DNA from 4 places in the Streptomyces sp. NPDC047315 genome. Region 2 is predicted to be linked to each of the others. Evidence: riboswitches for the same ligand, from Rfam matches in the RefSeq annotation. Region 2 holds a riboswitch; each other region holds the start of a gene.

Region 1 (5,692 bases), on a different contig from region 2:
GGTGGCGCTCACCGCGAACACCTTCGCGGCCCGCTGGATAGCCACCGCCACCGCCGATCCGTCGAGCGCGGACACGCTCGGTGCGACGGTGGTGGCGCCGGTCGTCGAGGAGAGCGCCAAGGCCGCCGCGGTCTTCCTGCTCTTCTTCTTCCGCAGACGGGACTTCACCGGCCTGGTCGACGGCGTCGTGGTCGCCGGCTTCACCGCGACCGGCTTCGCCTTCACCGAGAACATCCTCTACCTCGGCCGGGCCTTCGACGACGACCAGTCGACGGGCTCGGCGGGCTTCGAGTCGATGACGGCGGCGACGTTCTTCGTGCGGATCGTCATGTCGCCCTTCGCGCATCCGCTGTTCACGGTGCTCACCGGCATCGGTTTCGGGCTGGCCGCGCTGGCGGCGCGACGGCGCAGGTTCCGCCGCACCGCCCTGCCGCTGCTGGGGCTCGTCCTGGCCATGGGGATGCACGCGCTGTGGAACGGATCGACGTCGATGCTCGGCCCGTTCGGCTTCTACGCGGTGTACGCGCTGATCATGGTGCCGGTCTTCGCCCTGCTCACCTGGCTGACGATCTGGTCCCGGCAGCGGGAGCTGCGCACGGTGTCCACCGCGCTGCCGGCGTACGCGGCTGCCGGCTGGCTGGCGTCCGCCGAGCCCACGGCGCTGGCCTCCATGAGGGCGCGCACCGCGGCCCGTGACTTCGCCCGGCGCACGCAGGGGGCGGCAGCGGCGCACGCGGTGTCGGAGTACCAGCGCTTCGCGACCTCGCTCGCCTTCCTGCGCCACCGGGCGCAGCGCGGCACGGTCGACCCCGACTTCGTCGCACGGGAGCAGGAGCTGCTGCACCACATGTGGCGGCGCAAGGACGTCGCGAGCCCCGCGCTGACGTACGCGGCACGCGCGACGGGCGCGGTCCGGGTGCCCCCGCCGTACCGGGACTACGAGGGCTACAACCCGTACCGCGCATGACGCGGGGACGCCACTCCGGAAGAAGAGACCGACGGCCCTGGCGTCGGGGGGTGACACCAGGGCCATCGGCGATTCGGGGACGGCGGCGACGACGATGCTGATGACGGCGTACGGCACGGCCGGCAGCCGCGGCAACCGGCGGCTGGGGGCGCACGAACCCGCACTTCGGGAACTCAGGAGTGCGCGGAAGCCGCCACCCGCTCGTCGCGGCCGTCGTCGCGGCCGTCGTCGAGCCCAAAGCTCAGCTCAGGGCTCGGCGGGACTTGCTGATCAGACGCTGAGGCCCTTGCTCTGCAGCCAGGACGCCGGGTTGATGGTGGCGCCGCCCGGGGTCTGAACCTCCATGTGCAGGTGCGCGCCGGAGACGTTGCCGGTGGCGCCCACGCGCCCGACGCCGTCGCCCGCGACGACCTTCTGGCCCGCGCTCACGCCGACCGTCTGCATGTGGGCGTACATGATCTCGGTGCCGTCGTTCAGCTCCAGGATGACCTGGTAGCCGTACGCCGGGCCGGACCAGCCCGCGAACTTGACCGTACCGGCGCCCACGGCCTTCAGGGGGGTGCCCGCCGAAGCGACGAAGTCGAGGCCGGTGTGCTGGCCGGAGGACCACATGGAGCCGGACTGACCGTACGTCGCCGAGATGCTGTACGAGGAGAGCGGCAGCGCGAACATCTTCGCGAGCTTCGCCTTGCGCTCGGCCTCCGCCTTCGCCTTGGCCTCTGCTTCGGCCTTCTTCTTCTCGGCCTCCGCCTTCGCCTTGGCCTTGGCCTGGGCTTCCTTCTCGGCCTTCTCCTTCGCGGCCTTGTCGGCGGCGGCCTGCTTCGCGGCCTCGGCCTGGGCCTGCTGCTGCTCGGCCTGCTGGAGGATCCGGGAGCGGAGCGCCTCGCCGGCGCCGCCTTCGGCGGTGGCGCCCATCGCCATCAGCTCGTTGGCGCCCTCGCCGGACTGGTCGTCGCCGGACGGGTCGTCGTTCTTGTCGTCACCGCCCCCGAGGCCGTCGGGGAGGGAGATGGAAACCGGGGGCTTGTTCTGGGCGGTGGCGATGCCACCCGCGCCGACCGCCGCGATCACACCGACGCCGAGGACGGTGGAGCTACGGGCGAAGGCCCTGCGCTGCTGGCGCAGGACGCGGTGGCGACCGCGGGACGGAAGGACGGTCTCCGCGCTGGGGTTCCACTCGCCGTACGAGCGCTCGGCCCCGTTTTCGCTGAAGGCACCGGTCCTGGAGGACCCGGCAGGAGCTTCCGGGGCAGGGCTGTTGGACGCCACTGAGGCGTACTCCTTTCCTTCCTTCTCGCCTACCGGGTTAGCTGACGGGTTCGGAGCAGGAAGGTCTCCTACGGAACGCTTCGCAGGCTGCGAAGCATCCGATTCACCCCAAGAGGTGGTTCCCCGGTTCCCTTGCGGGATTCGGCGCGTGCGCACGGCGTCGCCCTGACGGCGACTGGGACGACCGCGCTGCGTTATCGAACGTTAATAGACACGGGTCCCGGATTCCAAGCCGGTCCCCATGATCGTTAACGATGATCGCGGAACCAACCGGGACACAAGCGGCCGGATTCGGGCGACTTGAGCGGCCCGAACGAGGTTTAGCCCGCACCACGCCCCTGCCATGACCCTGACAGTACGTCACATGGCGTGCTCCGAGCAGTCGTTCGACTACGCTGCGTGGACCCTCGACGCGACGTCGACCGCCGCGGCTCCGGCGGGCCGGGTGACCGCCAGCAGCGCCATGTCGTCCGTGGAGCCGCCCCCGGTGTGCCGGCGGACGTCGTCGATGAGCGCGTCCAACAGCTCCCCCGGGCCCGGGAAGACGCGCCCGACGAGCCGGGCGTCCGGCTCGTAGAAGGCGCCGGACGCATCCCGCGCCTCGGACAGCCCGTCGGTGTAGAGCAGCAGCGTCGCCCCCGGCGGCATCGGGTGCTCGTCCACCCGGTCCGGCCACTGCCCCAGCGCGTGCATCCCGAGCGGCAGCGCGGGCTCGCCCGGCTCCAGCCGCCCCAACCGCCCGTCGTCGCGGAGCAACAGCGGCTCCGGGTGCCCGCGGTTCACCAGCCGCACGACGCCCCCGCCGTGCGGGATCTCCGCGATGACCACGGTCGCGAACCCCTCGAAGGAGTCCACGTCTCCCTCGCCCCGCCGCCCCGCCTCCCGGTTCAGCGCCCGCTCCAGCCGTTCGGCCACCCCCTCCAGGGCGCGCTCCTGCTCGGCCGCCTCCCGGAACGAGCCGATCAGCACGGCCACCGCCTCCACCGCGCCGAGCCCCTTGCCCCGTACGTCCCCGACCACCAGCCGCACCCCGTGCGGGGTGTCCTGCACCGCGAAGAGGTCGCCCCCGATGAACGCGTCCGCCAGCGCCGCCTCGTACCGGGCCGCGATCCGCAGCCCGCCGATCTCCTCGGCGGGGGTGGGCAGCACGGCGCGCTGCGCGGTCTCGGCGATCACCCGGGCGGAGGCCAGCCGTTCATTGCTGCGCGCCACGACCCGGTTGATGAAGAGCGCCAGCACGGAGACGGTGAAGACGGTGGTCAGCTCGGTGTACGCCTGGGTCTGCCCGATCGAGTGGTTGTAGATGTCCAGGGCCAGCTCGGTCAGCACGGCGAAGGCGCCGGTCGCCAGCGTGACCGACCACGAGAAGAACGGGGCGGCGATCAGCGGGGCGGCCGTGAACATCGGCACCGCAGTGAACTTCCCCGGGGTCGACAGGTCGTAGACCACCCCGACGATGATCATCAGCGCCGGCAGCATCCGCGCGAAGCGCCGGGCACCGAAGCTGTTCCGCTCTTCCTCCGCCACGGATGCTCTCCTCCCCCCTCAGCCTCGGGCCGGCGGGCGGGGACGGCGAGCCGGCTGGGCCGGCCGGGGGACGCCTCCTGTGGGTGAGCGGGTGCGGGGAGACGGGAAGGGGCCGGGAAACGACGATGGCCCGGCACTCGATCGAGTGCCGGGCCACGGTCTTCAGTAGCGGGGACAGGATTTGAACCTGCGACCTCTGGGTTATGAGCCCAGCGAGCTACCGAGCTGCTCCACCCCGCGTCGGTGAACACAACTCTACGCCATCCGGAGCAGTGCTCGCGACCAAGGGTCCCCCGCCGGCGGGGGACCCCGGGGCTCAGGCGGTGATCACGGGGGCCTCAGTCGGTGAGGTGTCGCTCCGCGTACGCCGCCATCGCGTCCCGTACGAAGACCGCCGTGCCCTCGCCGTGCCGGTCGTAGTTGCGCCCGAAGCGCGGATCGGCGACGAACATCTCGCCGAGCCCGGCGAAGTGCGCCTTCGACGGGGCGCCCATCAGGGACTGCCACGCGTACATCCGCCGGGTGACCTCCTGCGCCACCTCGCCGTCGGCCGGGTGCCCGGCCTGGAGCACCCGCGCGTAGTCCCGGGCGATGTCGTCGTGGGCGCGCTGGTGGTCCCGGCGCTCCTGCCCGCTCAGCGATCGCCAGGTGCGGTCGCTGCGCTGCCAGGCGTCCGTGCCCCAGCGCTCGGTCACCTCCTGCTCGTACTGCGTGTGGTCGAAGCCGTCGAGCACGTCCTCAGCCATCAGTTCCTCCCCTCGTTCGGTCTTGTGCAGGGTGGTCCGCACCGAGGCGATCTGTCGCCCGATGCGTTCGCGCTCCAGCTCCAGCAGCCCGAGGTGGGCGCGGAGCGCGGCGGCCGTGTCCCGCTGCCCGGCCAGCACCTCGGCGATGGCGGGCAGCCCGAGCCCCAGCTCGCGCAGGAGCAGGATGCGCTGGAGGCGCACCAGCTCTTCGGGGCCGTAGTAGCGGTAGCCGTTGGCACCGACCCGGCACGGCTCCAGCAGCCCGACGTCCCCGTAGTGCCGCAGGGTGCGGCTGGTCGTACCGGCGCGGCGGGCGACTTCTTGGATCGACCACTCCATGACCTGAACCGTAGAACTTGACGTTGCGTAAAGGTCAAGCCGGACAAAAGGCAGCCCCGGCTCGGCTGGCCGGCGTCAGGTGTCGAGGGGGGCGAGGCGGTCGGCGCGCATCCGGAGGTAGCGCGCCTCGGGCGTGCTGAGGGTCCGCTCCGCCGCCAGCCGGTACGCCTCGCGCGCGCCGGCCGCGTCTCCCGCGCGCTCCAGCAGATGGGCGCGGACCGCGTCCAGCCGGTGGTGTCCGCCGAGCCGGTCGGCCAGCAGCTCGACCTCGGCGAGCCCCGCCTCGGGCCCGCGCACCATCGCCACCGCCACCGCGCGCCCCAGCTCGGCCATGGGCTCGGGCGCGATCTCCACCAGCAGGTTGTACAGCGCGAGGATCTGCGGCCAGTCCGTGGCGTCCGCGCTCGCCGCCTCGTCGTGGAGCGCGGCGATGGCCGCCTGGAGCTGGTACACCCCGGCCGGCCCCTGCGCCAGCGCCTCCTCGACCAGCGCGGTGCCTTCGGCGACGGCGGCCCGGTCCCACAGCGTCCGGTCCTGCTCGTCGAGCGGGACGATCTCGCCGTCGGGCCCGGTACGGGCCGCGGCGCGGGCCTCGGTGAGCAGCATCAGCGCGAGGAGCCCGGTCACCGCGCCCTCGCGGGGCAGCAGCAGCCGTACCCGTCGGGTCAGCCGGATCGCCTCCTGCGCCAGGTCGGAGCGGTGCAGCCGGGCGCCGGACGTCGCCGTGTAGCCCTCGTTGAAGATCAGGTACAGCACCTGGAGCACGGCGGCCAGCCGCTGGTCGCGGTCGGCGCGCCCGGGCGGACGGAACGGCGCCTCCTTCACCTTCAGCTTCGCCCGGCTG
Region 2 (5,692 bases):
CGGATCGGGCAGGTGACGCCGACCATTGTGGCCCGTCGCACTGACAACGCCGACCGCGACCCGTGAACACCCGCGCGAACGGGGTCCGCTCGGCCCCGCGGGGCGGCCCGAGTACGCCCACCGCGAACCCGCAGCTTTCGCCAGGTGTCGGCGCGCTTGCATACAGTGGCAGGACAGGCTGGGTACGAAGCGGCGCCAGTCAGACCGGACGCCTTCGTCGAACGCCACCACACCGCACCACACTGCGGTACGACGAGCGACAACAGCGCGATCGAAGGGACGTACATGCCCATGGGTCACACGGCCACAGCTCAGGCCGGTTCGGGCGGCCTGACAGCGACGGAGCACCGATTGGCCAACGGCCTGCGCGTGGTGCTCTCCGAGGACCACCTGACCCCGGTCGCCGCGGTCTGCCTCTGGTACGACGTGGGTTCGCGCCACGAGGTCAAGGGCCGCACAGGCCTCGCCCACCTCTTCGAGCACCTGATGTTCCAGGGCTCGAAGCAGGTCCAGGGGAACGGACACTTCGAACTGGTGCAGGGCGCCGGCGGCTCCCTGAACGGCACCACCAGCTTCGAGCGCACCAACTACTTCGAGACGATGCCCACCCACCAGCTGGAGCTCGCGCTCTGGCTGGAGGCCGACCGGATGGGCTCCCTGCTGGCCGCCCTCGACGACGAGTCGATGGAGAACCAGCGCGACGTGGTGAAGAACGAGCGCCGCCAGCGGTACGACAACGTCCCGTACGGCACCGCGTTCGAGAAGCTCACCGCCCTCGCCTACCCCGAGGGCCACCCCTACCACCACACCCCCATCGGCTCCATGGCCGACCTGGACGCGGCGACCCTGGAGGACGCCCGAGCCTTCTTCCGCACGTACTACGCGCCGAACAACGCGGTGCTGTCGGTCGTCGGCGACATCGACCCCGAGCAGACCCTCGCCTGGATCGAGAAGTACTTCGGCTCCATCCCCGGGCACGACGGCAAGCAGCCGCCGCGCGACGGCTCCCTGCCGGACGTCATGGGCCGCCAGCTGCGCGAGGTCGTCGAGGAGGAGGTGCCGGCGCGTGCGCTGATGGCCGCGTACCGACTGCCGCACGACGGCACCCGCGAGTGCGACGCCGCCGACCTCGCGCTGACCGTCCTCGGCGGCGGCGAGTCGTCCCGGCTCCACAACCGCCTGGTGCGCCGGGACCAGACCGCCGTCGGCGCCGGGTTCGGGCTGCTGCGGCTGGCGGGCGCGCCTTCGCTCGGCTGGCTGGACGTGAAGACCTCCGGCGGGGTCGAGGTCCCGCAGATCGAGGCCGCGGTCGACGAGGAGCTGGCCCGCTTCGCCGAGGAGGGCCCCACGGCCGAGGAGATGGAGCGCGCCCAGGCCCAGTTGGAGCGCGAATGGCTGGACCGGCTCGGCACCGTCGCCGGCCGCGCGGACGAACTGTGCCGGTACGCCGTGCTGTTCGGCGACCCGCAGCTCGCGCTGACCGCGGTGGACCGCGTGCTGAGCGTCACCGCCGAGGAGGTGCGCGACATCGCCCGCGCCCGGCTGCGCCCGGACAACAGGGCCGTGCTGGTCTACGAGCCGCTGCCGGCCGCCGACGCCGACGCCCAGAACGACGCAGGAGAGGGGGCGGACCAGTGACCGACGCCGCCGAGCCGCTGACGACGATGGACTTCCACCCCATGCCCACGTCCGGGGAGCCCACCCCCTGGGCGTTCCCCGCGCCCGGGCGCGGGACCCTCGACAACGGCCTGACCGTGCTGCACTGTCACCGCCCCGGCCAGCAGGTGGTGGCGGTCGAGGTCATCCTCGACGCCCCCCTGGGCGCCGAGCCCGAGGGCTTCGACGGGGTCGCCACCATCATGGCGCGCGCCCTGTCCGAAGGCACCAAGTCCCGGTCGGCCGAGGAGTTCGCGGCCGAGCTGGAGCGCTGCGGCGCCACGCTCGACGCCCACGCCGACCACCCCGCCGTCCGGGTCTCCCTGGAGGTCCCGGTCTCCCGGCTCCCCAAGGCGCTCGGGCTGCTGGCGGAGGCGCTGCGCGAGCCCGCGTTCGACGACGGCGAGGTCAAACGTCTGGTTCGCAACCGCCTGGACGAGATCCCGCACGAGACGGCGAACCCGGGACGGCGCGCCGCCAAGGAGCTGTACCGGCGGCTGTTCCCCGCCTCGCTGCGGATGTCCCGGCCCCGCCAGGGCACCGAGGAGACGGTGACCCGGATCGACTCGACCGCCGTACGGGCGTTCTTCGACGCCCACGTACGGCCTGCCACCAGCACCGTGGTCGTCGTCGGCGACCTGACCGGGGTGGACCTGGACGCGGTGCTCGCCGACACCCTCGGCGCGTGGACGGGCGACACCGCCCCGGCGCACCCCCGGGCCGAGATCACCGCCGACGACGCCGGTCGGGTGTTCGTCGTGGACCGCCCCGGTGCGGTGCAGACCCAGCTGCTGATCGGCCGGATCGGCGCGGACCGGCACGACCGCGTCTGGCCCGCCCAGGTGCTCGGCACGTACTGCCTCGGCGGCACCCTGACGTCCCGGCTGGACCGCGTGCTGCGCGAGGAGAAGGGCTACACCTACGGCGTACGGGCCTTCGCGCAGGTCCTGTGCTCGGCGCCCGACGGGTCGGGGGCCGCGCTGCTCGGGATCAGCGGCTCGGTCGACACGCCCAACACCGGCCCCGCGCTGGCGGACCTGTGGCAGGTGCTGCGCACGCTGGCCGCCGAGGGCCTGACGGACGCGGAGCGCGACGTCGCCGTGCAGAACCTGGTCGGGGTCGCCCCGCTGCGGTACGAGACGGCGCTGTCGGTCGCCGGCACCTTCGCCGACCAGGTCGAGCAGCACCTTCCGGACGACTTCCAGGCGCAGTTGTACGCCCGGCTGGCGCAGACGGGCACGGTGGAGGCGACCGCCGCGGTGGTGAACGCCTTCCCCGTCGACCGGCTGGTCACGGTGCTCGTCGGCGACGCGGCGCAGATCGCGGAGCCGGTGCGCGAGCTGGGGATCGGGGAAGTGACGGTGGTCAAGGGCTGACGGAGCCCGTCTCCCGGCGCAGGAGCCCGTAGGGGCCCGTAGCGGAGCCCCGGCGTCCACGGCGGACGCCGGGGCTCCGTCACGTCCCGTCCCGTCACGTCCGGTACGGACGGCCGCCCGTGGTCGTGGGGTGCCCTCGTGGTCACACTTCGCGCACACCGGCGCCATCGGACCGTCACCCGACGGCCGTACGTCCGTTGCACGTTCGCCGTCCGGGCGTCGTATCTCCCCGCCGAATGTCCTTTTTGATGGGAAGTCTGCCGACACGTGCTGTGGCATAGCCAACAAAGATCGTCGTTTGTTTGGCGAACGCGAGCGGGCCCGCCTAGCGTCGATCCGGCTGTTCGCCAGGAGCCCGCCGCACCCGCGGCACGGACAGTCATCGCCGAGTCCCCGCCGGGCGCGAGCCCAGGGGAGCCGGGGACCCAGTTCCCCCGGGGTGAATCGGCCCCTCCGCGGCCTGCGGAGGAGCCGTAGGAGACCTTCCTCTCTCCGAACCCGTCAGCTAACCCGGTAGGCGAGAAGGAAGGAAAGGACCGGCCACGCCATGGCGTTCGCCCGACCCACCGGGAAGCACCGTGCCCCCAGCCGCGTGACGCGCAGGAGCGCGAGCATCGCCGGCGCTGCGACCCTCGCCACCTCCGGGGTGATCGGCACCCTCGCGTCCCCCGCGTTCGCGACGGGGACCGAGCCGCGCAACGACGGCGACACCGGGTCGCTGAGCGCCGAGGACACCGGCACGCTCCAGATGCTGGCCGCCACCGACACCCTCGCCGAGCAGGTCACCGACCAGGCCGTCGACCAGAAGCGCGAGGCCGTCGCCCGCGCCGAAGCGGCGGCGGAGGCGAAGCGCAAGGTCGAGGCGGAGCGCAAGGCCGCCGAGCGCGCCGCCCGCGAGGCCGAGCGTCAGCGGCTGCTGAACTCCTACCAGCTGCCCGTCGCCGGCTCTCACGTCACCACCTCGTACCAGGCCAACAGCTCGCTGTGGTCCTCCGGCAGCCACAGCGGCGTCGACTTCCACGCCTCGTCCGGCACCGAGGTCGTCTCCGTGGGCGCGGGCACCGTCGTCGAGGCCGGCTGGGGCGGCGCGTACGGCTACAACGTCGTCATCAAGATGCGCGACGGCTCGTACACCCAGTACGCCCACCTCTCCGCGGTCACCGTCGGCGAGGGGCAGGCCGTGATGCCGGGCCAGCGGATCGGGCGCGCGGGCTCCACCGGCAACTCCACCGGGGCGCACCTCCACTTCGAGGCCCGCAGCGGCGCCGACTACGGCTCGGACGTCAATCCGGTCGCGTATCTGCGCGCCCGCGGCGTGAACGTCTGACCCGCGGAATCCTGCTTCGAGCTTCGACGTGCCCCGGTGCGACCGCGCCGGGGCACGTCGGCGTTGGCCGGGGCGCACCGAGGCACGACAAAGGCGCTGACCCCGAAGGTTCAGCGCCTTTGTCCCGGTGCGAGCCGCGGGCCCGCGAAAGTCGAGCGTTGGGTGGCTCAGACCGTCTCCGGCAGTTCCTCCAGCCCCTCGGCGACCAGCTTGGCCAGCCGGTCCAGGGCGGCGTCCGCGCCGTCGGCGTCGGAGGCGAGGACGATCTCCTCGCCGCCCTGCGCGCCCAGGCCGAGCACGGCGAGCATGGAGGCGGCGTTGACCGGGTTGCCGTCGGCCTTGGCGATCGTCACGGGGACGCCGGAGGCCGTGGCGGCGCGGACGAAGATGGAGGCGGGTCGGGCGTGCAGGCCCTCGGCCCAACCGACGGTGACACGGCGCTCAGCCATGGTGTTGCCCTTCGAATCAGCTGTTGTCTAGACCAGTCCCGGTCAGTCTCTCACGACGCCCCGGGTGCTCCTACCGACCGTAAACCCCCGCCGCAAGCCCCGACGGCGCCCGACGGTGACGGGGCGGACGCGTTCGGCGATGGTGCCCGAGTCCGGTCCGACAGCACCACCACCGGGCGTCCGCGCCGTACGATTTCTGCCATGCAGACCGAGCGGGACCACGCCTACCCCGACCACTGGGAGGCGGACGTGGTGCTGCGCGACGGCGGTACCGCGCGCATCCGCCCCATCACCGTCGACGACGCCGACCGGCTGGTCAGCTTCTACGAACAGGTGTCGGACGAGTCGAAGTACTACCGCTTCTTCGCGCCCTACCCCCATCTGTCGCCCAAGGACGTGCACCGCTTCACCCACCACGACTACGTGGACCGGGTGGGCCTCGCCGTCACCGTGGGCGGGGAGTTCGTCGCCACCGTCCGCTACGACCGGATCGACGAGCACGGCCGGCCGGCCAGCGCGCCCGCCGACGAGGCCGAGGTCGCCTTCCTCGTCCAGGACGCCCACCACGGCCGCGGCGTCGCCTCCACGATGCTCGAACACATCGCGGCGGTCGCGCGGGAGCGCGGGATCCGACGGTTCGCGGCGGACGTGCTGCCCGCGAACACCAAGATGATCAAGGTGTTCCGGGACGCCGGGTACACCCAGAAGCGCAGCTTCGAGGACGGCTCCGTCCATCTGACGCTCGACCTGGAGCCGACCGCGGAGTCCGTCGCTGTGCAGCGCGCCAGGGAGCACCGCGCCGAGGCGCGCTCCGTGCAGAGGCTGCTGGCGCCGCGGGCCGTCGCGGTCGTCGGCGTCGGCCGCGCGCCCGGGGGAGTGGGCCG
Region 3 (5,692 bases), on a different contig from region 2:
CGGAAGTCGAAGATCGTGTGCAGGCCCAGCGAGGCCAGGAACGACGCGTCCTCGTCCGTCGCGTGGGCCAGGTGCCCGCTGCGGAAGAGCCGGCCGTGCGCCACGGTCCGGCCGTCCGCCGTCGGGAGCCCGCCGACGTCGCGGAAGTTGCGGACCCCGGCCAGTTCGGGTTCGGTCGAGGGGACCTGCGGCACCTGCTGCGTCACGAAGGCTCCTGGAGAAGTCGCTGCCGCCGGCGCTCGTCGCCGACTGTGGCGTGTTCCCGACGATACGACATCGGTACCTGGGGCAATCATCCTCCGCGGCCCCGCTGTCGGCCGCCGAAGGAGTGTTGCCAGGCCGCCGACCAACCGCCGCCGGACCGTTGCCCCGCACCCGACCCCGTTGGATGATGTGCGGGCTTGTTCGAATCTGTCGCGAACCGTGAGCATGAGGGGTCGGGATGATCGAAACCGTGAACGGGGGGCGCACCTGGTTGCTCTCCGGACCGTCGAGCAGTTACGCCGTGCACCTCACCGACGACGACGAACTGCTCCACCTCCACTGGGGCCCGCGGATCACGACCGACGACGCCCGGGCGCTGGCGGCGGTCGGGCTCCCCCCGTACCGGCCGTTCGAGTCCCCGCTGGACGGTCACGAGGAGTACCCGGTCGAGGGCGGCCCCCGCTTCGTCCGCCCGGCGCTCTCCGTGCGCACCCCCCGGGTCCGCGGCATCGAGTGGAGCTCCGCCGGCGCCCGCGTGCACGGCGACGAACTGCGCGTGCGCTGCACCGACGCCGTGACCGGCCTCGGGCTGACCCTCCACTACCGGATGCGGGACGACGCCGACGTCGTCGAACGGTGGACCACCCTCACCCACGAAGGCAGCGGCCCCGCCCTGGAGGTGCTGCGCGCGGACGCCGCCACCTGGACCCTGCCCGAGCGCGACTCCTGGCGGCTGAGCCAACTGCACGGACGGTGGGCCGCCGAGTCCCGGCTCACGCGCACCCCCCTCGCCCACGGCGAGCACGTGCTCGGCAGCCGCCGCGGCCACACCGGCCACCAGCACCTGCCCTGGGTGGCGCTCGACGACGGCAGCGCCACCGAGGAGGGCGGCGAGGTGTACGGCTGCGCCCTCGGCTGGTCCGGGTCCTGGCGGATCTGCACCGCGCGGCTGTCAGACGGGCGGGTCCAGATCACCGGCGGGGCCGGCTACGACGACTCCGGGCTGCTCAGGCTCGCGCCCGGTCAGTCGTACGTCTCGCCCGTCTTCGCCGGGCTGTGGTGCGGGGGCGGCTTCGGGGCCGCGAGCCGGGCGTGGCACTCCTGGCAGCTCGCCCACGTGGTCCCGGACGCCTCCGCCGTACGGCCCGTCCTCTACAACTCCTGGGAGGCCACCGGCTTCGACATCCACGAGGAGCAGCAGCGGGCGCTGGCAGTGCGGGCGGCGGACCTGGGCGTGGAGCTGTTCGTGGTCGACGACGCGTGGTTCGGGCGGCGCACCGGCGACCGCGCCGGGCTCGGCGACTGGACCCCGAACCCCGAGCGCTTCCCGCGCGGCCTCAAGCCGCTCGCCGACGAGGTGCACGCGCTCGGCATGCGCTTCGGCATCTGGATCGAGCCGGAGATGGTCAACCCCGACAGCGACCTGTACCGTGCGCACCCCGACTGGGTGCAGCACCACCCGGGCCGCACCAGGACCGAGTTCCGCAACCAACTGGTGCTCAACCTCGCCCGCGACGACGTGCGCGAGCACCTGTGGCGGCAGTTGGACGCGCTGCTGTCGAGCGCGCCCGTCGACTACGTGAAGTGGGACTTCAACCGGTGCTTCACCGACGCCGGCTGGCCCGGCGACGAGTATCCGCAACGGCTCTGGGTGGAACACGTCCACGCGCTGTACGAACTCGTCGACCGGCTGCGGGCCGCGCACCCCGGGGTGGCCTTCGAGTCCTGCTCCGGGGGCGGGGGCCGGATCGACCTCGGGATCCTCGCGCGTGCGGACCAGGTGTGGACCTCCGACAACACCGACCCCCTGGACCGGCTGGCGATCCAGTACGGCTTCAGCCAGCTCCACCCTGCGCGGGTGATGGCCGCCTGGGTCACCGACAGCCCCAACGTCCAGCTCAACGGCCGACGCAGCTCGTTGCGGTTCCGCTTCGTCAGCGCGATGGCGGGCGTGCTGGGGATCGGCGGGGACCTCACCGAGTGGAGCGAGGCGGAGCTGGCCGCGGCCCGCGGCTGGGTGGAGCTGTACAAGCGGATCCGGCCGGTGGTGCAGCACGGCGAGCTGTACCGGCTCAGGCCGCCGGACGGCGGGCTCAGCGCGGTGCAGTACGTACGGGGCGACGAGACCGTGGTCCTCGCCTGGCTCCAGGCGCAGCACCACGGCGAGCGACCGCCGCTGCTGCGGCTGCGCGGCTTGGACGCGTCGGCCTCCTACGTCTGCCCGGAGAGCGGCGCGGTGTACCGGGGCGCGGTGTTGACCCACCACGGCCTGGCCACGGGACTGGTCGGCGACCTGGACGCGACCGTCATCCGACTCCGCCGCCAGTGAGTCGAGAAGAAAAAGAGCTATCTGTCCGTATTCGTACATTAATGCGCTCTTCGATATAACGTGCCCTGGCTACGGGGGAGATGGGCGTCCCTCATGAGCAGGATCACAATGGTGACGTTGTGTGGCGGGCGTGCGGTGAAGGGATGCGGCGGACGGGCGGGAGTTGGCGGGGCGGCGTCCACGGAGGGTGACCGCCCGCCGCCGGCGCGATGATCCACGCGGTCGGGGCGCGGGCGGTCATGGCTTGTTCCTGGCGATGTGGCCGGTTTACGGTCACGGCACTCCGGACGGACCGCCTCATCCTGCCGCCGCCCGGATCATCACCCACCCACCTGTGGCAGGAGCGGGGGACCCAGGTAGTACGCCGGTCCGGACTCCGGACGGCTCGGGGTGAAGTCGCGCCCAGCGCGCGGCCGGGCATCTCCAGCTCGAACCCGACAGCTCACCTCGCAGGCGTCGGAGAGGAACAGCACCATGTCCGCACAGGGCAAGCACCGCCGTCCCAAGTCGACGGCCTTCACCCGTGGATTCGTCGCCGCCGGCACCGGTGGCGCCGCCATCGCCCTTCCCCTGATGGGCGCCACCGGCGCCCACGCCGCCGAGCAGGCCGCACCGGCGGCCCCCGTCGTCGCCCCGGTCTCGGCCGCCTCCGCGCCGGCCGCCGAGAAGGCCGCCGCCGCGTCGACCACCTACGTCGTGGTCATCGGCGACCACCTGTCCAAGATCGCCGACGAGCACCGGCTCGACGGCGGCTGGCAGCAGCTCTACCAGGACAACCGCGACGCCGTCGGCGAGAACCCCTCGCTGATCCACCCCGGCCTCAAGCTCACCATCGGTGCCAAGGCCGACGGCAAGGGCGCCGCGAAGGCGGAGAAGCCCGCCGAGAGCAAGGCCGAGAAGCCGGCCGAGAAGCCCGCTGAGAAGAAGACCGAGGGCGACAAGGTCGAGAAGAAGGTCGAGTCGAAGGCCGTGCCCGCCGCCCCGGCCGCCCAGAAGCCGGCCGGCGGCAACGACGAGCCCGCCACCTCCGCACCCGCGGAGTCCTCCTCCAGCGGCTCGTCCGCCGGCACCTCCAGCGGCTGGGCCGCCCCGCTCGCCAACGCCCAGGTCTCCACCTCGTACCGAGCCTCCGGCGCCGCCTGGTCCAGCGGCTACCACACCGGTGTCGACTTCGCCGCGCCCACCGGCACCGGCGTCCGCGCCATCGGCCCCGGCTCGGTCGTCTCCGCCGGGTACAACGGCGCGTACGGCAACGAGGTCGTCATCAAGCACACCGACGGCACCTACTCCCAGTACGCCCACCTCTCCTCGCTCTCCGTCTCCGCCGGGCAGAGCGTGACCGGCGGGCAGTCCATCGGCCAGGTCGGCTCCACCGGCAACTCCAGCGGGCCGCACCTGCACCTGGAGGTCCGCACCGGCCCGTCGTACGGCTCGGACATCGACCCGGTTGCCCACCTGCGCAGCCACGGCGTCTCGCTCTGACCCCGACGCACCGCGCCACCGGCCGCTGACCCGGCCACCCCTCGGATCCCCCACGGAGCCCCCCGCTCCGTGGGGGGTCTGCGTGTTCCCGAGCATCTTCCCGCGCGTGTGCCGGGTGGGTGCCGGGCGTATTCCCCATCACCTCGCCATCCCCGGTGTGATAAATCACTGCGCGTCAACCCCTCCCTACGGTCGCGTAGGTCACATCTGTAGGGCGAAGATGAGTTCTTGTGGCAGACGATTCGAGAACAGAGAACAAGGGCGGATTCGGGTCGTACGCAGCCATCGGTGACAGCTTCACCGAGGGTGTGGGGGACCCGGGACCCGACGGGACGTACGTCGGCTGGGCGGACCGGTTCGCGGTCCTGCTCGCCGACCGCAAACCGGAACACAGCTTCCGGTACGCCAATCTCGCGGTGCGCGGCAGGCTCCTCGACCAGATCGTGGAGGAGCAGGTGCCGAGGGCGAAGCAACTCGCCCCGGACCTGGTGTCGTTCTGTGCGGGGGGCAATGACATCATCCGACCGGGCAGCGACCCGGACGACGTTGCGGAGCGCTTCGAACGCGCGGTGGCCGAGCTGACGGCTGCCGTCGGCACGGTCATGGTGACCACCGGATTCGACACCCGGGACGTGCCGGTCCTGCGCCACCTGCGGGGCAAGGTCGCCACGTACACGGCGCACGTGCGGGCCATCGCGGACCGCCACGGCTGCCCGGTGCTGGACCTGTGGTCGCTCAAGTCGGTCCAGGACCGCCGGGCCTGGGACCCCGACCGGCTCCACCTGTCCCCCGAGGGGCACACCAGGGTGGCGCTGCGGGCGGGACAGGTCCTCGGGCTCGACGTGCCGGCCGACCCCGACCAGCCGTGGCCGCCGCAGCCGGTGCGCGGCACCCTGGAAGTACGGCGCGACGACATCCACTGGGCCCGCGAGTACCTGGTGCCGTGGATCGGACGGCGGTTGCGCGGCGAGAGTTCGGGCGACGACATCGTGGCGAAGCGACCGGACCTGCTTCCGCTGTGACGCCGCCCGACGGCCGCCCGGCCGCATGACCCGGTGAGCGGGCGGGCCCCACCGCTGGGACGCGGCGGGGCCCGCCCGACTACCCGGCCGGCTGCGCCGGGATCCGTTCCAACACGCCGCCGGCGAACACGTCGTACAGCGGCAGCGACTCCAGGTGCACATAGCCGATGTGGCAGTCGCACACGGCCAGCGGACAGGCCCGCGGACGCAGCGCCGCGCGGTACGAACCGTCGTAGAGGTTCCCCAACTCGGCCGGGACGAAGTGACAGCGGCGCACCGTGCCCGCACCGTCCACGGAGATCACCGACTCGCCCGTACGACACGGCAGGCCCGCCGACGGGTGCGGCCGGCGGCTGTAGGGGAACAGCGGGTCCAGCGCCGTCCACTGGTCCGCCGCCTCGTCCGCGTACTCGTGCCCCTCCGCCGCGTTCACCCACAGATAGACGTGGTCCGGCAACTCGGCGCGCAGCCGGCGGGCGTGCTCCAGGTGCTCGGGCAGGCCCACGATCCCCACGCTGAAGCGCACCCCGCGCCGGCCCAACTCGTGCGTCTTGGCGAGGAAGCGTTCGTACGGCGTCTGCCCCGGGTGGTACGTGCACCACAGCGCCAGCACGTCCAGGTCGGCGTCCGCGAGCCAGTCCGTGCGGCAGGACAG
Region 4 (5,692 bases), on a different contig from region 2:
CCGACTCGTGTCCAAGGCGTTCACCCCCCGCCGCGTCGCCGCCTTCGCGCCGCGCGTGCAGGAGCTGACGGACCGGCTCATCGACGGCTTCGCGGACCGCGGCAGCGCAGACCTGATCCACGAGTTCGCGTTCCCGCTCCCCATCTACGCGATCTGCGACCTGCTGGGCGTGCCCGCCGAGGACCAGGACGACTTCCGGGACTGGGCGGGGATGATGATCCGCCACGGCGGCGGCCCCCGCGGCGGCGTGGCGCGCTCCGTGAAGAAGATGCGCGGCTACCTCGCCGAGCTGATCCACCGCAAGCGGGAGACCCTGGGCCCCGAGAGCGCCGACGACGACCTGATCTCGGGGCTGATCCGGGCCAGCGACCACGGCGAGCACCTCACCGAGAACGAGGCCGCGGCGATGGCCTTCATCCTCCTCTTCGCCGGGTTCGAAACCACCGTGAACCTGATCGGGAACGGCACGTACTCCCTGCTGCGCAACCCGGAGCAACGCGCCCTGCTCCAGGAGTCCCTGGCGGCCGGTCGGACCGACCTGCTGGAGACGGGCGTGGAGGAGCTGTTGCGCTACGACGGACCGGTGGAGTTGGCGACCTGGCGGTTCGCCACCGAGGCGGTGACGATCGGCGGGCAGGAAGTCGCCGAAGGCGACCCCGTCCTCGTCGTGCTCGCCGCCGCCGACCGCGACCCCGACCGCTTCGACGGGCCCGACGTCCTCGATCTGTCCCGACGTGACAATCAGCACCTCGGGTACGGCCACGGGATCCACTACTGCCTCGGCGCGCCCCTCGCCCGCATCGAAGCGCAGACGGCGCTCGCGACCCTGCTGCGTCGCCTCCCTGACCTGCAACTCGCGGGGGATCCGTCCGATTTGCGGTGGCGCGGCGGGCTGATCATGCGTGGACTGCGCACGCTTCCCGTGGAGTTCGGCCGCCCGACTAACTGACGGAGCATCAACTCTGTGATGTTTGCGTGATCTCCGCTGCATCGACTTGTGACTGACGTTGGAGTGCGGTTACGTTCACCCCCGTCTCAGCCGTCAGCGAAAGGCAACCGCATGCTCTCCGGGAATGGTCGACATCGCCGTCCTCGCCAGGCCCCGGCACTCGTCGTCGCCGCGGGGGTGACGGGATCTGCGATCGCGATCCCGCTCCTCGGCGCCGGGTCCGCGTCCGCCGCCGACTCCGCCGTGTGGGACCGGGTCGCGGAGTGCGAGAGTGCCGGGCAGTGGAGCGCCAACACCGGCAACGGCTACTTCGGCGGGCTCCAGTTCTCGCAGGAGACGTGGGAAGCCTTCGGCGGTACGCAGTACGCGGTGCGCGCCGACCTCGCGAGCCGTTCGCAGCAGATCGCCGTGGCCGAGAAGGTGCTGGCCGCCCAGGGGTCGCAGGCGTGGTCGTCCTGCGGGGCGAACGCGGGGCTGCCGGGCAGCGAGAAGCCGAAGCTCGACCTGGGCGCCCTGCCGGTGCCCACCGCGCCGACCACGCCGTCCCCCGGCCCGACCCAGGGCGTCGGCAACGGCGTCGCGCCGGGCGCCGGTACGGACGAGGGAAAGAAGGCCGGCGGCAAGCACCGCGGCCCGGCCGCGACCGAGACCCCGGCCGCGCCGGCGTCCCCGGAGCCCTCCGGCGCCGTCGAGGGCGCGGACGCGGGTGCGAGCGCGGGCACGGGCGAGCGGCGCGCGAGCGACGACACCCGGGCCTCGCGCAGCGACACGCCCGGCCGCGGCGACTCCGTCCAGCCCGGCGACCCGGGCAAGGCGGTCGGTGCGCCGGCGAAGGGTCAGCAGGGCGACGGCTCGACCGGCGCGGGCGCCGAGGCCAACAAGAAGGACGCCGACGGCAAGAAGGACGACGCCGGCGCCAGCGCCGACACCGCGACCGCGTCGCCCGGCACGTACACCGTCCGCCCCGGCGACAACCTCTGGGCCATCGCGGACGCCCAGGACCTCCCCGGAGGCTGGCCGGCGCTCTACGAGGCGAACCGCGATGCCGTCGGCGCTGATCCCGATCTGATCCTGCCTGGTCAGAACCTTGACCTCGGGGTGAAGTAGCCCGATTCAGGGGCACGTTGGGGCAGGTTTTTGCCGGCTTTTGTCCGTTTCTGCGTAAGTGAGACATGTGTCTCTCTGCTCGAACGGACTTCCGGCCCCGAATGGAATGACTCATTCCGTGTCCCACCTGCGGAAACGGGGGTTTCCGGAAGGCCGTGATGGGCGTTTTCTCCCCGATGTTCCTTCTTTGAACATCGGGGAGGGCTGTGATTACGGTCTGACCGCTCGCCAAAGCGGGCACCACTGACCGTCACGCCGAATCCTGCCGTCGGTCGGGGGGAACAGTCGTCGCGAGAGCGCCGAAGGCAGGAGCGGGGGACCCACGTACGTGCCGGTCCCGTCCACCCCGGGAGACCCGGGGCACGGACACCGGCTTGGGGTGAAGCCGCGCCGAGCGCGCGGCCGGGCAACTCACTTGGCCCGAACCCGACAGCTCACCTCGTAGGCGTCGGTGAGGAGATCCACCATGCTGTTTTCCAGCAAGGGCAAGCACCGCCGCCCGTCCAAGGCCGCCAAGTTCGCCGCCTTCGCCGGCATCACCACCGCCGCGATCGCCGCCCCGCTGGTGGGCGCCACCTCCGCCTCCGCCGCCACTGCCGCCGAGTGGGACAAGGTCGCCCAGTGCGAGTCCGGCGGCAACTGGTCGATCAACACCGGCAACGGCTACTACGGCGGCCTGCAGTTCTCCCCGTCCACCTGGGCCGCCTTCGGTGGCACCCAGTACGCGTCGAACGCGCACCTCGCCTCCAAGTCGCAGCAGATCGAGATCGCCGAGAAGGTCCTCGCGGGCCAGGGCAAGGGCGCCTGGCCGAGCTGTGGCGTCGGCCTCTCCAAGGCCGCGTACAACGGCGGCGGCGCCGAGCAGGCCCCCGCCCCGAAGCAGGAGCAGCCCAAGCCGCAGCCGAAGCCCGAGCAGCCGAAGCAGCAGCAGAAGGCGCAGCCCTCGCAGGAGCGCGCCGAGGCCCCGACCACCCGCTCCGAGCGCCCGTCCGCCCCGGCCAAGTCCGCGCCGAAGGCCGGCGGCTTCGAGAAGGGCGACGGCGAGTACGAGGTCCAGGCCGGCGACACCCTGAGCAAGATCGCCGAGAGCGAGCAGGTCAAGGGCGGCTGGCAGAAGCTCTTCGAGCTGAACAAGGACGTCGTGGACGACGCTGACGTCATCTACCCGGGTCAGCAGCTCCACCTGAGCTGACCCGTCGCGAACCCACGGGCCGTCACCCCGACCCGACCCCCCACGGGTTCGCCACTCACGGCCCCGGGCCGGCGCGCTTCCCCCGTACGCGCCGGCCCGGGGTTCTGTGTGTCACGGGTGAGCAGCAAGCCCGCACTGACCGTCGGGGGTCCGCGCCGACCGCGAGAGGCCCGCTTCTGAGCAGGCATCCGCGCAGTTGAGAGGCGTTACCCGACGGTAGCTATGCGCCTTTTGGCCGGGGTGAAGTTCTTCGCACTCTTTTTCGTCCCAGGGGGCGGGCAGCGGCCGGTCGACGCCCCCCAGCCGGTTAGGCTCTTGCCGTTGGGCGCTGAGCCCCGCACCCCACGCGTCACATCCCAGAAGGAGATGCTCGTGCCGTCCATCGACGTCGTCGTAGCCCGGGAAATCCTGGACTCCCGAGGCAACCCCACGGTCGAGGTCGAGGTCGGCCTCGACGACGGGAGCACCGGCCGCGCCGCGGTGCCCTCCGGCGCCTCCACCGGTGCCTTCGAGGCCCTGGAGCTCCGCGACGGAGACCCGAACCGCTACCAGGGCAAGGGCGTCGAGAAGGCCGTCCTCGCCGTCATCGAGCAGATCGGCCCGGAGCTCGTCGGCTACGACGCCACCGAGCAGCGCCTCATCGACCAGGCGATGTTCGACCTGGACGCCACCCCGGACAAGTCCTCGCTGGGCGCGAACGCCATCCTCGGCGTCTCCCTCGCCGTGGCGCACGCCGCCTCCGAGGCGTCCGACCTTCCACTCTTCCGCTACCTGGGCGGTCCGAACGCGCACCTGCTGCCCGTTCCGATGATGAACATCCTGAACGGCGGCTCGCACGCCGACTCCAACGTGGACATCCAGGAGTTCATGATCGCCCCGATCGGCGCGGAGTCCTTCTCCGAGGCGCTGCGCTGGGGCACCGAGGTGTACCACACCCTCAAGAAGGTCCTGAAGGGCCGCGGCCTGTCCACCGGCCTCGGCGACGAGGGCGGCTTCGCGCCGAACCTGGACTCCAACCGCGCCGCGCTGGACCTGATCATCGAGGCGATCAAGGAAGCCGGCTACGCCCCCGGCAAGGACATCGCGCTCGCGCTCGACGTCGCCGCCTCCGAGTTCTACAAGGACGGCTCGTACGAGTTCGAGGGCAAGTCCCTCTCCGCCGCCGAGCTGACCGAGTACTACGAGGAGCTGGTCGCGGCCTACCCGCTGGTCTCCATCGAGGACCCGCTGTTCGAGGACGACTGGGCCGGCTGGAAGGTGCTCACCGACAAGCTGGGCGCCAAGGTCCAGATCGTCGGCGACGACCTCTTCGTCACCAACCCCGAGCGCCTGGCCCGCGGCATCGAGGAGGGCTCCGCGAACGCCCTGCTCGTCAAGGTCAACCAGATCGGTTCGCTGACCGAGACCCTGGACGCCGTCGAGCTGGCCCAGCGCAACGGCTTCAAGTGCATGATGTCCCACCGCTCCGGCGAGACCGAGGACGTCACCATCGCCGACCTGGCCGTGGCCACCAACTGCGGCCAGATCAAGACCGGCGCCCCGGCCCGCTCCGAGCGCGTCGCCAAGTACAACCAGCTCCTGCGCATCGAGGAGATCCTGGACGACGCGGCCGTGTACGCGGGCCGCAGCGCGTTCCCCCGCTTCAAGGGCTGATCGGCCCCGGCAGCCAGTCGTGCGGTACGTCCCCGGCCGCGGTCCCGTACCGTGTCCGGGGACGTACGCACGTACGCGCCCCGATGGCACCGACCAGACGGCACCGACGGAGCAGCCGGCGCAGGGGAGGCGGATCAGATGGCCAAGCGGGACTCCGGGAACGGCGACGGACGGTTCTCCACCGCGACCAGGCTGCGGCTGCTCGGCGAGCAGACCGCGGCCCGTGTGTACCGCTCCCAGACCAAGCGCCAGGCGCGGCGCTCCCGGCTGACGGGCCGGGCGGCCTTCCTCGCGCTCGTCGTCTGCTCCCTCGTGGTCGCCCTGGCGTACCCGATGCGGCAGTACGTCTCGCAACGCGGCGACATCGCCGACCAGCGCGAGCGGATGGCCGACGCGGAGCAGCAGGTGGAGCGGTTGCGGGACGAGAAGGCGCGGCTCCAGGACGACATGTACGTACGCCGCCTGGCCCGTGAGCACCTGCATTACGTACTGCCGGGGGAGACCGGCTACATCATGATCGACCCGGAGGCGGCCGAGCGGCGCCGCAACGACGAGGGCTCGGCCGACCGGCCCTGGTACTCGAACGTCTGGGAAGGCGTCGACGACTCGGACCGCGACTGACCGCGGGCACGCACGCGACGCACCACCCACCACGCCGTAGCAAGACGAGCAGTACGACGCAGCAGCACGACGACGCAGCAACGTAGAACGACCGGATCCAAGGCAGGCATGGAAACCCCTCCACCCACCACCGAGCACACCGCCCCCACGGACGACGACATCGCGGCCTT

The links. Region 2 has a riboswitch for cyclic di-AMP ahead of ABZ842_RS32815 (M23 family metallopeptidase). Riboswitches for the same ligand answer to the same signal wherever they lie in the genome.
Positions count from the first base shown of each region.
Region 1: it holds a riboswitch for cyclic di-AMP, as region 2 does, so the genes downstream of both, ABZ842_RS12245 (M23 family metallopeptidase) here and ABZ842_RS32815 (M23 family metallopeptidase) in region 2, are expected to answer to the same signal.
Region 3: it holds a riboswitch for cyclic di-AMP, as region 2 does, so the genes downstream of both, ABZ842_RS07665 (LysM peptidoglycan-binding domain-containing M23 family metallopeptidase) here and ABZ842_RS32815 (M23 family metallopeptidase) in region 2, are expected to answer to the same signal.
Region 4: it holds a riboswitch for cyclic di-AMP, as region 2 does, so the genes downstream of both, ABZ842_RS04485 (transglycosylase family protein) here and ABZ842_RS32815 (M23 family metallopeptidase) in region 2, are expected to answer to the same signal.

Region 1 is NZ_JBEYTZ010000009.1:17,797-23,488, forward strand. Features, by position in the region: gene ABZ842_RS12240 (PrsW family intramembrane metalloprotease) at 1-967, shown strand, start outside; gene ABZ842_RS12245 (M23 family metallopeptidase) at 1,238-2,236, opposite strand; cyclic di-AMP (ydaO/yuaA leader) riboswitch at 2,248-2,393, opposite strand; gene ABZ842_RS12250 (PP2C family protein-serine/threonine phosphatase) at 2,627-3,763, opposite strand; tRNA gene ABZ842_RS12255 (tRNA-Met) at 3,930-4,003, opposite strand; gene ABZ842_RS12260 (MerR family transcriptional regulator) at 4,102-4,848, opposite strand; gene ABZ842_RS12265 (sigma-70 family RNA polymerase sigma factor) at 4,924-5,692, opposite strand, start outside.
Region 2 is NZ_JBEYTZ010000038.1:68,047-73,738, forward strand. Features, by position in the region: gene ABZ842_RS32805 (pitrilysin family protein) at 292-1,638, shown strand; gene ABZ842_RS32810 (pitrilysin family protein) at 1,635-3,032, shown strand; cyclic di-AMP (ydaO/yuaA leader) riboswitch at 3,406-3,566, shown strand; gene ABZ842_RS32815 (M23 family metallopeptidase) at 3,580-4,359, shown strand; gene ABZ842_RS32820 (HPr family phosphocarrier protein) at 4,527-4,808, opposite strand; gene ABZ842_RS32825 (GNAT family N-acetyltransferase) at 5,010-5,692, shown strand, end outside.
Region 3 is NZ_JBEYTZ010000005.1:261,411-267,102, forward strand. Features, by position in the region: gene ABZ842_RS07655 (tyrosine-protein phosphatase) at 1-206, opposite strand, end outside; gene ABZ842_RS07660 (alpha-galactosidase) at 443-2,533, shown strand; cyclic di-AMP (ydaO/yuaA leader) riboswitch at 2,849-3,002, shown strand; gene ABZ842_RS07665 (LysM peptidoglycan-binding domain-containing M23 family metallopeptidase) at 3,008-4,015, shown strand; gene ABZ842_RS07670 (SGNH/GDSL hydrolase family protein) at 4,246-5,037, shown strand; gene ABZ842_RS07675 (STM4011 family radical SAM protein) at 5,117-5,692, opposite strand, start outside.
Region 4 is NZ_JBEYTZ010000003.1:201,680-207,371, forward strand. Features, by position in the region: gene ABZ842_RS04475 (cytochrome P450) at 1-949, shown strand, start outside; gene ABZ842_RS04480 (transglycosylase family protein) at 1,061-2,056, shown strand; cyclic di-AMP (ydaO/yuaA leader) riboswitch at 2,344-2,519, shown strand; gene ABZ842_RS04485 (transglycosylase family protein) at 2,523-3,248, shown strand; gene eno (phosphopyruvate hydratase) at 3,615-4,901, shown strand; gene ABZ842_RS04495 (septum formation initiator family protein) at 5,040-5,522, shown strand; gene ABZ842_RS04500 (DUF501 domain-containing protein) at 5,631-5,692, shown strand, end outside.